Kitasatospora sp. NBC_00315: one gene and its partner. The protein of the gene in region 1 interacts with the protein of each later gene in a pairwise test. Links are inferred from orthologs where the notes say so. Each region holds a gene or a part of one and is shown in the gene's direction. Other genes may lie near its edges.

The links.
Region 2: the proteins of rlmB (region 1) and OG823_RS20660 interact in binary tests that used the Escherichia coli proteins (3 or more experiments, as listed by UniProt). The link is inferred for Kitasatospora sp. NBC_00315 from one-to-one orthologs.

What each region holds. Positions count from the first base shown.
Region 1 is NZ_CP108025.1:4,710,878-4,718,394, forward strand. The notes cover bases 2,403-5,347. They hold rlmB (23S rRNA (guanosine(2251)-2'-O)-methyltransferase RlmB), read left to right. Parts: upstream 2,403-3,349; coding sequence 3,350-4,345; downstream 4,346-5,347. Other genes in these bases: cysS (cysteine--tRNA ligase), read left to right, coding at 2,403-3,143; OG823_RS19385 (DoxX family membrane protein), read left to right, coding at 4,623-5,347. Also shown: ispD (2-C-methyl-D-erythritol 4-phosphate cytidylyltransferase), read left to right, coding at 1-570; ispF (2-C-methyl-D-erythritol 2,4-cyclodiphosphate synthase), read left to right, coding at 560-1,138; OG823_RS19370 (PPOX class F420-dependent oxidoreductase), read left to right, coding at 1,246-1,641; more of cysS, read left to right, coding at 1,749-2,402; more of OG823_RS19385, read left to right, coding at 5,348-6,116; OG823_RS19390 (NDP-sugar synthase), read right to left, coding at 6,353-7,105; OG823_RS19395 (hypothetical protein), read right to left, coding at 7,354-7,517. UniProt on the Escherichia coli protein: Specifically methylates the ribose of guanosine 2251 in 23S rRNA.
Region 2 is NZ_CP108025.1:4,976,330-4,981,467, forward strand. The notes cover bases 1-2,852. They hold OG823_RS20660 (NAD(P)H-hydrate dehydratase), read left to right. Parts: upstream 1-592; coding sequence 593-2,113; downstream 2,114-2,852. Other genes in these bases: OG823_RS20655 (holo-ACP synthase), read left to right, coding at 206-574; alr (alanine racemase), read left to right, coding at 2,188-2,852. Outside these bases: more of alr, read left to right, coding at 2,853-3,411; OG823_RS20670 (alpha/beta fold hydrolase), read left to right, coding at 3,408-4,799; tRNA (adenosine(37)-N6)-threonylcarbamoyltransferase complex ATPase subunit type 1 TsaE, read left to right, coding at 4,916-5,138. UniProt on the Escherichia coli protein: Bifunctional enzyme that catalyzes the epimerization of the S- and R-forms of NAD(P)HX and the dehydration of the S-form of NAD(P)HX at the expense of ADP, which is converted to AMP.

The sequences.
Region 1 (7,517 bases):
GGCGTGGCCGAGGTCGTCTCCCTGCTCGCCGGCCACGGCCTGGACCGCACGGACGTCCGGGTGGTGGCCGGCGGGGCGACCCGCCAGGAGTCGGTGCGGCTGGGGCTGGCCGCCGTCCCGGTCGGGGTCGAGGTCGTGCTGGTGCACGACGCCGCCCGTCCGCTGGTACCGGTGGAGGTGGTGGACGCGGTGACGGCGGCCGTCCGGGCCGGGGCCGAGGCCGTGGTGCCCGCGGTGCCACTGGCCGACACCGTCAAGCGGGTGGAGCCGCAGCCGGGGGGCGGGCCGGAGCCGGTGCTCGACACGCCCGACCGCGCCACGCTTCGCGCGGTGCAGACCCCGCAGGGGTTCCGTCGGGACGTGCTCCAGGAGGTGCACGCCAAATCGCTGGCCGAGGAGGCCGAGGGCGGCCTGCCGCCGGTGACCGACGACGCCGGCCTGGTCGAGCGCTACGGCGGCCGGGTGGTCGTGGTGCCCGGCCACGAGGAGGCGTTCAAGGTGACCCGTCCGCTGGACCTCGTGCTCGCCGAGGCCGTACTCGCCCGGCGGAGGGCCTCCGATGGCTTCTGAGTCGCACGGCGCGCCGGAGGCCCCCGGCGTTCAGGCCGTACCGAAGGCCGCCGAGCCGCGTGGCGCATCGCGACCGGTGATTCCCCGGGTCGGCATCGGCACCGACGTGCACGCCTTCGAGGCGGGCCGCCCGCTGCGGGTGGCCGGTCTGGACTGGCCGGACGCCGGGGACGGCCTGGCCGGGCACTCGGACGCGGACGTCGCCGCGCACGCGGCCTGCGACGCGCTGTTCTCGGCCGCCGGGATCGGCGACCTGGGCGCGCACTTCGGCACCGACCGGCCCGAGTGGTCCGGGGCGTCCGGGGTGAAGCTGCTCGGCGAGGCCGCCAGGCTGGTCCGGGCGGCCGGTTTCGAGATCGGCAACGTGTCGGTCCAGGTGATCGGCGTCCGCCCGAAGATCGGCAAGCGCCGCACCGAGGCCCAGGAGGTGCTGTCGGCGGCCGTCGGCGCGCCGGTCTCGGTGTCCGGGACGACGACCGACGGTCTCGGGCTGACCGGTCGGGCCGAGGGGCTCGCTGCGCTCGCCACGGCGCTGGTGTACGAGACGGACGCGGCCGTCGGGGAATGAGCCGCGGCTGACGCGTGTTCAGCGGTGGAGACAGGGAGCGGGTCTCTACCGTTGACACGGTCCGTCAACCCTCGACCCCGCTGTCGAGCGAACGAGAAGAGGTCCCCGTGTCCGTGCAGCTCTCCGACACCGCCAAGGCGCTGATCGACGGGAAGTCCTTCGCGGTGGTCGCCACCGTGCAGGAGGACGGCAGCCCGCAGTCCTCGGTGGTCTGGGTCCGGCGGGAGGGCGACGATCTGCTGTTCTCCACGGTGGAGGGGCGCCGCAAGCACCTCAACATGGTTCGCGACCCCCGTGTCTCGGTGGTCATCAACCCGCCGGAGAGTCCGTACACGTACCTGGAGTTCCGCGGTGAGGTCTCGCTCACCCGGGAGGGTGGCAAGGACCTGATCGACGAGCTCGCCCGCAAGTACCGCGGCGAGAGCGAATACCGCTACGACGGCCCCGATGACGTGCGCGTGGTCGTCCGGCTCACCCCCCGCAAGGTGGTCGGGAACGCCTGAGCGGAGCGTGTCGCTCCGGTTGGCGACACGCCTGTCATGACCCTGCGACGGGATTGACATCCCGGATTGTCGTGGGGCACCCCTTGCTGCCCACTACGCTTGACGCTGTGAGCATTCGTCTGTACGACACCGACGCCCGCCAGGTACGCGACTTCGTCCCGCTTGTACCGGGTTGTGTCTCGATCTACCTGTGCGGCGCCACCGTCCAGGCACCACCGCACATCGGGCACATCCGGTCCGGCCTCAACTTCGACGTCATGCAGCGGTGGTTCGCCTACCGCGGCTACCAGGTGACGTTCGTGCGCAACGTCACGGACATCGACGACAAGGTGATCGCCAAGGAGCGCGAGCTCGGCACGCCCTGGTGGCAGATCGCCTACGCCAACGAGCGCGCCTTCAACGACGGCTACTCGGCGCTCGGCTGCCTGCCGCCGAGCGTGGAGCCGCGGGCCACCGGCCACGTCCCCGAGATGATCGAGATGATGCAGGCGCTCATCGCCAAGGGGCACGCCTACGAGGCCCACGGCAACGTCTACTTCGACGTCAAGTCCTTCCCCGGCTATCTCGGGCTCTCCAACCAGAAGATCGACAGCCTCCGCCAGCCGGCGGGCGAGGGCGAGACCGGCAAGCGCGACCACCGCGACTTCGCGATGTGGAAGTCCGTGAAGCCGGGTGAGCCGAGCTGGCACACCCCCTGGGGCAGCGGCCGGCCCGGCTGGCACCTGGAGTGCTCCGCCATGGCGCACAAGTACCTCGGCGGGGCCTTCGACATCCACGGCGGCGGGATCGACCTGATCTTCCCGCACCACGAGAACGAGATCGCCCAGTCGAAGGCGTTCGGCGACGACTTCGCCAACTTCTGGGTGCACAACGCCTGGGTCACCATGAGCGGCGAGAAGATGAGCAAGTCGCTCGGCAACTCGGTGCTGGTCTCGGAGATGGTCGCCCGCTGGCGCCCGATCGTGCTCCGGTACTACCTGGCGGCCCCGCACTACCGCTCGACCATCGAGTACAGCGAGGAGTCGCTGCGCGAGGCCGAGGCCGGCTTCGGTCGGATCGAGGGCTTCGTCCAGCGGGTCGTGGAACGCTGCGGGCCCGTCGAGGCGGCGCCCGAGGTGCCGCCGGCCTTCGCCGAGGCGATGGACGACGACCTGGGCGTTCCGCAGGCGCTCGCCATCGTGCACACCGCCGTCCGGCAGGGGAACAGCGCGCTGACGGCGGACGACAAGGAGAACGCGGTAGCACGTTTGGCCGAGGTCCGTGCGATGCTCGGAGTGCTGGGTCTCGACCCGCTCGACCCGCACTGGGCCGGCGCGGAGCGCGGCGAGGACCTCCACGGCGTGGTCGACTCGCTGGTCCGGCTGGTCCTGGACCAGCGGCAGGCGGCCCGGGCGCGCAAGGACTTCGCCACCGCGGACGCCATCCGCGACCAGCTCGGCCTGGCCGGGCTGGTGATCGAGGACACCCCGTCCGGCCCGCGCTGGACGATCGGCAACCCGTAGCACGCGGGCCCGCGAGTCGCGGAAACCCGTCACACTTGGTAACCAGTAACCCCTTCCCAGGGGTGAGGGTGGGCCGTACCGGACCGGTACGGCCCTCCCTCCTTGTCCGGCCGACCGGGATTCTCCCGCCGGCCGGACGAGGAGGGCCCACGCAGGACGAAGAGCATGTCGCAGTGAGGCATGCCGGACAGACAGGAAGTAAGGCCATGGCCGGCAACAGTGCACGCAGGAACCGCCGCAACCCCGGGTCGAAGAAGGGCGCGAGTGTCGGTACCGGCGGCCACAGCCGGAAGGCACTGCAGGGCAAGGGTCCGACGCCGCCCGCCTCGGCGCGCAAGGGCCACGTCAAGCAGCGGCAGGCCAACGCGGCCGTCAAGCGCGAGATGGACGCCAAGTCCCGGGCCGGCATGCGCCGCAGCGGCGGCGGCGGCCGTGGCGGCCGTGGCGGCGCCGGCGCCGCCGAGCTGGTCGTGGGCCGCAACTCGGTGGTCGAGGCGCTGCAGGGCGGCGTGCCCGCCACCGCGCTCTACGTCATGCAGTTCATCGACACCGACGACCGGGTCCGCGAGGCCTTCCAGGCCGCCAACGAGCGGGGCATCCCGCTGATGGAGGCCCCGCGCGCGCAGCTGGACCAGATGACCAGCGGCCTGAACCACCAGGGCCTGGTGCTGCAGGTGCCGCCGTACGAGTACGCGCACCCGGAGGACCTGCTGGGTGTCGCGGCCGACCTCGGCCAGGACGCGCTGATCATGGCACTGGACGGCGTGACGGACTCCCGCAACCTCGGCGCGGTGGTCCGCTCCGCCGCCGCCTTCGGCGCGCACGGCGTGGTCATCCCCGAGCGTCGGGCGGCCGGTATGACGGCGGGCGCCTGGAAGACCTCCTCGGGTGCGGCGGCGCGCCTGCAGGTGGCACGCGCCACCAACCTGACCCGCGCGCTGGAGGCGTACCAGAAGGCCGGCTGCCTGGTGGTCGGCCTGGCCGCCGACGGCGAGTCCGAGGTCGGTGACCTGGAGGCGCTCACCGGGCCGGTCGTCGTCGTCGCGGGCAGCGAGGGCAAGGGTCTGTCCCGCCTGGTCTCGGAGACCTGTGACATCCGGGTGCGGATCCCGATGCCGGGTGCCACCGAGTCGCTGAACGCCGGTGTCGCGGCGGGCATCGTGCTCTACGAGGCGGCCCGTCTGCGGTCCCGCACGTCCTGACCTGTACAGGTTTGAGTGAAAGCGATCGGGCCCGATCGGGCTCGATCGCTTTTCTCATGATCACTTCAAGTGGCCGCCAAGAATCCACCCGGGAGAGTGTCCTAATCGGCCGTCACCCGGTTAGACGGGTGTGGACACCAGAACACCTCGGTTCCCCGGGCAGGGCGGCGCGGCGGGGATAGATTCCGGCCCCGGTCTCAACACGGTCAAGGTACCGTCCGACCCCGCCCGGCTGAGCAGCACCCAGGCGAGCTTCCGGCTCAGACTCGGCGCCCCCGTGGCGCCGCTGATCGACGCCCCTACCGACCTGCTGTCGTACGGCGCCGCCTTCGGCGACCCGTACGCGAGCCAGGGCTTCATCCGGCGGCCGCTGGTCACCCCGCAGGTGGTGGTCGACAGTGCCGACGCCCCCCTGCTCGCGGGGGCGGCCGTCGGCGCGCCCCGGCGCAAGGGGCGGGTCACCGCCGTCACCTGGACGGGCCAGGCCGCGCCCGGCGACGTCGCGGCCACCCGGCTGCTGGACGCCGTCCGGCTCAGCACCGTGCCCGCCCCGGCCGGCGCCGGCCGGGGGCCCTCCGGCGCCCTGGCGGAGGACGACACCCAGGTGATCCAGCCGTACGGCGGATCGGCGACCGTGCCCCGGCAGACCGGCTCCCCGCAGGCGGGCCGCGGCAGCACCCGCCCGGAGCCGAAGGCCTGGAGCCCGGCCGGCGAGCTGCCCGAGGTCACCGCGGCGGCGGCCGGGGACTCCCGGCACGCCCGGTACCCGGGCCGCCGGGTCGACCTCGGCCTGGTCCTGCTCCCGCTGCGGGTGGTCCTCGGATCGCTGTCCGTCTTCGCCGGGTTCAGCAAGCTCTGCAACCCGGTGTACTTCGACGGCGGCGACCGCGGCTCGATGATGCGCTGGCTCGCCTCGCTGCACCCCTGGGGGGTCGCCGAGCCACTGCTGAACTTCGCCATGGCCCACCCGGTCGGAGCCGGCCTCGGGGTCGCCTTCACCGAGATCGTGGTCGGCGTGCTGTCCATCCTCGGCCTCTGGCAGCGGTTCGCGGCCGGCGCCGCCATGCTGCTCTCCGCCGCGCTGCTGTTCACGGTCAGCTGGCGGGCCGTGCCGGTCTACGACACCCCCGACCTGATCTTCCTGGTGGCCTGGAGCCCCCTGCTGATCGCCGGCGCGCCGTTCGGCTCGCTGGACGGGCGGCTGGCGCTGGAGGCCTGGCGGCGCCACGGCGCCGGCGCACCGGGCGCTTTGCGGCGGCGGGTCCTGCGCCGGGGCGCCGTGATCACCTCGCTGGTGGTGGGGCTCACCCTGCTGCTTGGGTCGATGCTCGGCGCGGCCGTCCGTACCGGCGGCCGCCCGGATCCGCGACCGGCCGGTCCGGACAGCGACTACGGCACACCGGTCTGGCCGGGTGGCGCCTCGGCGAAGCCGAGCACCCCGTCGACGCCGTCCGCCAAGCCGTCGCCCTCGGCGTCGCACTCGCCCAGTGCGGGTGCCACGCCCTCCGGCGGGGCGTCACCGAAGGGGAGTCCGAGCGCCAAGCCGAGGGCGGGCAAGTCCGACGCCCCGTCGACCGCCGCCTCGAACCCGCCCGCCAAGACCACGCCCAGCGGTCGCAGCACCGCTCCGGGCGGGGCGGCGTCCAAGCCCAGCCCGTCCAGCAGCGGCGGCCTGCTCGGCGGCGTCCTGGGCAGCGGCCCGCTGGCCGAGCTGCCCAGCGGCCTGGGCGCCCAGGGTCGGCAGCAGCCGGGCGCGGGGACGTCGACCTGACGGATCCATCCCCCGGCGGCGCCGCCTTCGTGACGGCCCGCCACGGACCGACGACGAGCCGGCCGGACACCCCTCGGGGGCGTCCGGCCGGCTCGCTCGTTGTGGCGCCCGTGGCGGGCCGCCGGGCGTCCCGTCGCCGGTCCGTGCGGTGTCCTGCGGGTCGTCCTGCCCGTGGTCCTGCCTGGCGTCCTGCGGGTCGTCCTGCCCGTGGTCCTGCCTGGCGTCCTGCGGGGGGGTCAGCGCGCCCCGGCGCCCGCGCCGGACGCCAGTTCCTTGGCGGCCTCGGTGAGGTCCTTGGCGGTGTCGATGGCCCGCCAGTAGACGCCCTGGGGGAGCTGGTAGCCCGCCAGCCGCTTGCCTCGCGCCAGTTGGGGGAAGGTCGTCCGCTCGTGGTCCCCGACGTCCGGCAGGAGCGCGGCGAACTCGGGGCTGAAGACGTACAGGCCGGCGTTGATCAGGAACGGCGACGGCGGTGCCTCGATGAAGTCCAGGACGTTGCCGAACTGATCGGTCTCCACGGCGCCCCACGGGATCCGCGGACGGGCCAGCGCGAGCGTCGCGACGGCGTCCCGCTCGTGGTGGAAGGCCGCCATGTCGCGCAGGCTGAAACGGGTCCAGATGTCGCCGTTGGTGGCGTACCAGGGCTCGTCCGGGCGCGGCAGGGCGCGGGCGGCGTACTTGAGCCCGCCGCCCCGGCCCAGCGGCTCGTTCTCCACCACGGTGCTGACGTTCAGCGGCAGGTCGGCCTGGTCGAGCCACTCCTGCAGCACCTCGGCCAGATGGCCGCAGGAGATCACCGCGTCCGTCACCCCCTCGGCCGCCAGCCAGGCCAGCTGGTGCCCGACGATCGGGGTGCCGGTGCCGGGGATCTCCACCAGCGGCTTCGGGCGGTCGTCGGTGTAGGGGCGCAGTCGGGAGCCCTGCCCGCCGGCCAGGATCACTGCCTGGGTGACGGTGGACGCGACGAGGTGGGCTGAGTCAGCGGTCATGCGGTAACCATAGATCCGCGCGCGGCCGGAGCCGCGGCAGTGCGGCGGGCGCCGACGCCTGCCGGCGCCAGGAGGGGAGCGCAGGTGCCGGGGTCGCCGTGCGGTGCTGCGGCGTGGAGCGGTGGTGCGGCGCGCAAGCGGGCGCGCCGACGGACGGGGGTGGGCCGACGGGCGGTCGGCAGGCCCGCGCGGGCGGGCGGCGCGTGTGGGCTGCCGGGTGGGCGCTGCCGGGGTTCGGTCCGCCGAGCTCAGCCGGTGGCGCCGGAGGCGAACGAGCCGTCGCAGACCGGGCGCGCGAAGGAACGTGCCCGCTGGACGTCGCCCTGGTACTTGCGCACCGCCGCCTTGCCCAGATCCACCGCGAGCGAGCTGCAGTAGGGCGTGAGAGACGGCTTCTCGCGCATCGTGCGCT
Region 2 (5,138 bases), 260 kb from region 1 along the record:
CGGGCGCCCCTGCGGTGGCCGCGTTCCACCGCAGGGGCGCCGCGGCCGGCGCGCGGGAGACCGGCGCGGGCAGGCCGAGCGGCTCGCCGAACAGCACCCGGCGGGCGTACCGGCCGGTGGCGAAGGGGGTTCGCAGCGGCTCTCACCCCGAAGGCGTGCCGTAAGGTCCCCGGCAGCGAGGGACTGCGGCGGAGGAGTGTGGGGCGTGATCATCGGGGTCGGGATCGACGTGGCCGGGATCGACCGGTTCGGGGAGGCCCTGCAGCGCACGCCGGGGATGGCCGAGCGCCTGTTCACCGAGGCCGAGCTGGTGCTGCCGTCCGGATCGCGGCGGGGGACGGCCTCCTTGGCGGCGCGGTTCGCCGCCAAGGAGGCGCTGGCCAAGGCGCTCGGCGCGCCCGGCGGGCTGAACTGGCACGACGCCGAGGTGCACACCGAGGCGTCCGGCCGGCCGGTGCTGCGGGTCACCGGGACGATCGCGGCGCGCGCCGCCGAACTGGGCGTAGCCTCGTGGCACGTGTCGCTCAGCCACGACGCGGGCGTAGCGTCGGCGGTAGTCATCGCCGAGGGCTGAGCCACTGGAGGCCGGGGAATGCGTCACGCACACACCGTCGAGCGGATCCGGGCGGCCGAGGCCGAGCTGATGGCCCGGCTGCCGGAGGGCACGTTGATGGGGCGGGCGGCCGCCGGTCTCGCCGCGACCTGCGCCAGGCTGCTGGCGGACCACCGGGGGAGGGTCTACGGCAGCCGGGTGACGGTGCTCGCCGGCAGCGGGGACAACGGCGGTGACGCCCTGCACGCGGGCGCGCTGCTGGCCCGGCGCGGCGCCGCCGTCACCGCCGTCCTGCTGGCGCCCGACCGGGCGCACGCCGACGGCCTGGCCGCCCTGCGGTCGGCCGGCGGTCGGGTGCTGACGGAGCCGGCGGCCGGCCTGGCCGCCTTCACGGCCGCGGACCTCGCGCTGGACGGGATCGTCGGTATCGGCGGCCGGGGCGGCCTGCGGGCCGGGGCGCAGCCGTACGCCACCGCCCCGCGCCCCGCCCTGGTGGTCGCGGTCGACGTGCCGAGCGGCGTCGACGCCGACACCGGCGAGGTGCCGGGGGCGGCGCTGCGGGCCGACGTGACGGTGGTGTTCGGCAGCCACAAGCCCGGTCTGCTGGTCGATCCCGGCGCCTCCCACGCCGGTGCGGTTCAGCTCGTGCCGATCGGCCTCGACCTGCCGCCGGCGGCTCTGACGGCGCTGCAGCACACGGACGTGGCCGCGCTGCTGCCCCGACCCGGCACGGAGAGCGACAAGTACCGGCGCGGTGTGGTCGGGGTGGCGGCGGGCTCCGCGAAGTACCCGGGGGCGGCGGTTCTGGCGGTCTCCGGCGCGCTGCGCGGCGGTGCGGGCGCGGTGCGGTACGTGGGCACGGCGGCGGAGGAGGTGGTCCGGCGCTTCCCCGAGGTGCTGGTCACCGAGGGCGGGCCGGCCGGCGCCGGCCGGGTCCAGGCCTGGGTGGTCGGACCGGGCGGCGGTGACGGCGCCGAGCAGGCGCTGCGGGAGGCGCTGGCGGCCGACGTGCCCGTCCTGGTCGACGCGGACGGCCTGACCGAGCTGGCCCGGCTCGGCCCCGCCGTGCTCGCCGCGCGCACCGCACCGACCCTGCTGACCCCGCACACCGGCGAGGCGGCCCGGCTGCTCGCGGGCGTGGACGGCGGCCCGCCCCCGGACGCCGGGCAGCTCGCGGCGGCCCGGCTGCGCACCGCCCGCCGGCTCGCGGCCGGCTACCGGGCGACCGTCCTGCTCAAGGGCTCCAGCACGGTCGTCGCCGAGCCCACCGGCCAGGCCCGGGTCAACCCGACCGGCACCTCCTGGCTGGCCACGGCCGGCAGCGGGGACGTCCTGGCCGGCCTGGCGGGCTCGCTGCTGGCAGCCGGCCTCACCCCGCTGGACGCCGCCTCGGCCGCCGCCTACCTGCACGGTCTGGCCGGACGCCGGGCGGCCGGTACCGGCGCGGACGGTGGGGGCGCGCCGGTGGCGGCGAGCGATCTGGCCCGGGAGCTGCCGGCGGTCTGGCGCGACGTCCGCGCGGCCGCGCCCGCCGGCCGGGCGGGCCGCCGGGACGGGTGAGCGCGCCGCGCCCGGGACACGGCCTGACCGGGCCGTCCGGCGGGCACCCGGACCGGTCTGGGAGACTGACCCCGATGACAACTGCGAACACGACCGGGGCGGCCACCACCGCCGATGCCCCCGGCCGACACCACCGGGCCGAGGCGACCATCGATCTGGCCGCCCTGCGCGCGAACGTGGCCGCCCTGCGCGAGCGCACCGGCGGTCCCGCCGTGATGGCCGTGGTCAAGGCGGACGCCTACGGCCACGGCGCGCTGCCGTGCGCCCTGGCGGCCCTGGAGGCCGGGGCCACCTGGCTGGGCACCGCCACCCCGGAGGAGGCGCTGGCCCTGCGCGCGGCCGGCATCGGGCCGGACCGGGCCCGCATCCTGTGCTGGCTCTGGACCCCGGGCGCTCCCTGGGAGCAGGCGCTGCGCGCCGGCGTCGACATCTCGGTCAGCGGCCGATGGGCGCTCGACGAGCTGCTGGCGGCCGTCCGGGCCTGCGGCGTGCCGGCCCGGGTGCACCTGAAGGCCGACACCGGCCTCGGCCGCAACGGCTGCCAGCCGCACGACTGGCCCGACCTGGTCGCCGCCGTCCTGCGGGCCGAGGCCGAGGGCCTGCTGACGGCCGCGGGCGTCTGGTCGCACTTCGCCGCCGCCGACGAGCCGGGCCACCCGTCCATCCAGGCCCAGCTGGACGGCTTCGCGGCCGCGCTCGCGTACGCGGAGGGCGCCGGGCTGCGCCCCGAGGTCCGGCACCTGGCCAACTCGCCGGCCACCCTGCTGCTCCCGCAGGCGCACTACGACCTGGTCCGCCCGGGCCTGGCGACCTACGGGCTCTCGCCCGTCCCGGAGGTCGGCGGACCGGCCGACTTCGGGCTGCGCCCGGTGATGTCGCTGACCGCCCGGCTGGCCCTGGTCAAGGAGGTGCCCGGCGGTCACGGCGTCAGTTACGGCCACCACTACACGACGCCGGGTGCCACCACGCTGGGCCTGGTCCCGCTGGGCTACGCGGACGGCATCCCCCGGCACGCCAGCAACACCGGGCCGGTGCAGATCGCCGGCAAGTGGCGCACGGTCGCCGGCCGGGTCGCGATGGACCAGTTCGTGGTGGACCTCGGCGGTGACACCCCCCGGGTCGGCGAGGACGTGCTGCTCTTCGGCACCGGCGAGCAGGGTGAGCCCACGGCCGAGGACTGGGCCCGGGCCTGCGGCACGGTGTCGTACGAGATCGTCACCCGGATCGGCGGCCGGGTGCCGCGCCGGTACGTCGGCGCCGTCCCCGGCGCGCCGTCCGCCGGTGGTGCCACGGCATGAGCGAGCAGGACGGCGGCAACCCGATCGCGGCGGTGGCCCGCGCCGCCGGCAGCGCCTCGGCCGGGGTGAGCCGGGCCGGGCTGATCGGCATCTCGGTCGGTGTGGTCGCGGCGGGCGCCGCCGCCGGTGTGGCGGTCGAGCGCCTCACCGTCGGGCGGGCGATGCGCCGCCGGGCCCGGGAGGCGCTGGACGCCACCGCCCCGTACGGGTCGCTGCGCGGGCGTCCGCGGACCGTCGGCGCGCCGGACGGCACCGAGCTGTACGTCGAGCTGGACGGCACCGGCTGGCCGGGCCCCGTCCAGCCGCAACCCGAGGAGCCGGGCCGGGGCGCCAGGCGCGCCTGGTTCGCCCGGCGGCGCACCGACGGGGGTGCGGTCGACCGCACCGGACTGCCCGGGGTGCTGGCCGGCTCCGGCGCACTGCTCCGGGCGGGCGGCCGCAGGAGCCCGGGCGGGCCGCCGCCCGCCGTGGCCGCGCCGCTCACCGTGGTGTTCTGCCACGGCTACTGCCTCAACCAGGACAGCTGGCACTTCCAGCGCGCCGCGCTGCGCGAGGGCATGCGGCTGGTCTTCTGGGACCAGCGCAGCCACGGGCGCTCCGAACGCTCCCGCACCTTCCTGGCGGGCGAGGCCGCGAGCATCGACCAGCTGGGTGGGGATCTCATGGCGGTCCTGGACGCCGTGGCGCCCGAGGGCCCGATCGTACTGGTCGGTCACTCGATGGGCGGCATGACGGTGATGGCGCTCGCCGCCCAGTACCCCGAGCTGTTCGGCGCGGGGGCGTCCCCCACCGGGGGCGGCGGGAGGGTCGCCGGGGTCGCGCTGATCGGCACGCTGGCCAGCGACTGGGACAGCGTCACACTCGGCCTGCCGGCCGTCGGGGCCAAGCTGTTCCGCCGGGTCGCCCCGGGGATGATGAAACTGCTCGGCCGCCAGGTCGAGCTGGTCGAGGCCACCCGGCGGTTCGGCGCGGACTTCGCGGCCGTCTTCTACCGGAGGTTCTCCTTCGGCGGCAAGGACGTCGACCCCGGTGTGGTGCGCTTCGCCGAACAGCTGCTGGACGCCACCCCGATCGACGTGGTCGCCGAGTTCTACCCGGCCTTCGGGACGCACGACAAGCTCGACGCGCTCGCCGCCCTCCACGGCATCCCGGCCCTGGTCCTGGCCGGTACCAGGGATCTGCTCACCCCGCCCGGGCACAGCGAGGCGATCGCCCGCGCGCTGCCCGGCGCCGAACTCGTCCTGGTGGAGAACGCCGGCCACCTGGTGATGCTGGAGCGCCCGGAGCTGGTCGACCGGCACCTGGCCGGGCTGCTCCGGCGGGCCGTCGAGTACGCCGGCGCGCAGCCGCTGCCGCAGGCCGTCCAGGAGCTCGCCGAACCGCAGTGACCGCTCCGCGGCCGGGCGCGGGCGGCCCCGGCACGCCGCCGCCCGCCGGTGTGGCACCGTAGCGGTGGCGGCGGCCGGACGGCGGCTCCGCACGGATCGAAGGGCACGACACAGGCATGGGCGCGCAAGCCACACTCACCGTCGCCACTCCCGAGCGGATGGGCCGGCTCGGCCGGGACCTGGCCGCGCTGCTGCGCCCGGGTGACCTGGTGCTGCTCTCCGGCGAACTGGGCGCGGGCAAGACCACGCTGACCCGGGGCCTGGGCGCGGGGCTCGGGGTACGCGGCGCGGTCACCTCGCCGACCTTCGTGATCGCCCGGGTGCACCCCTCCCTGGTGG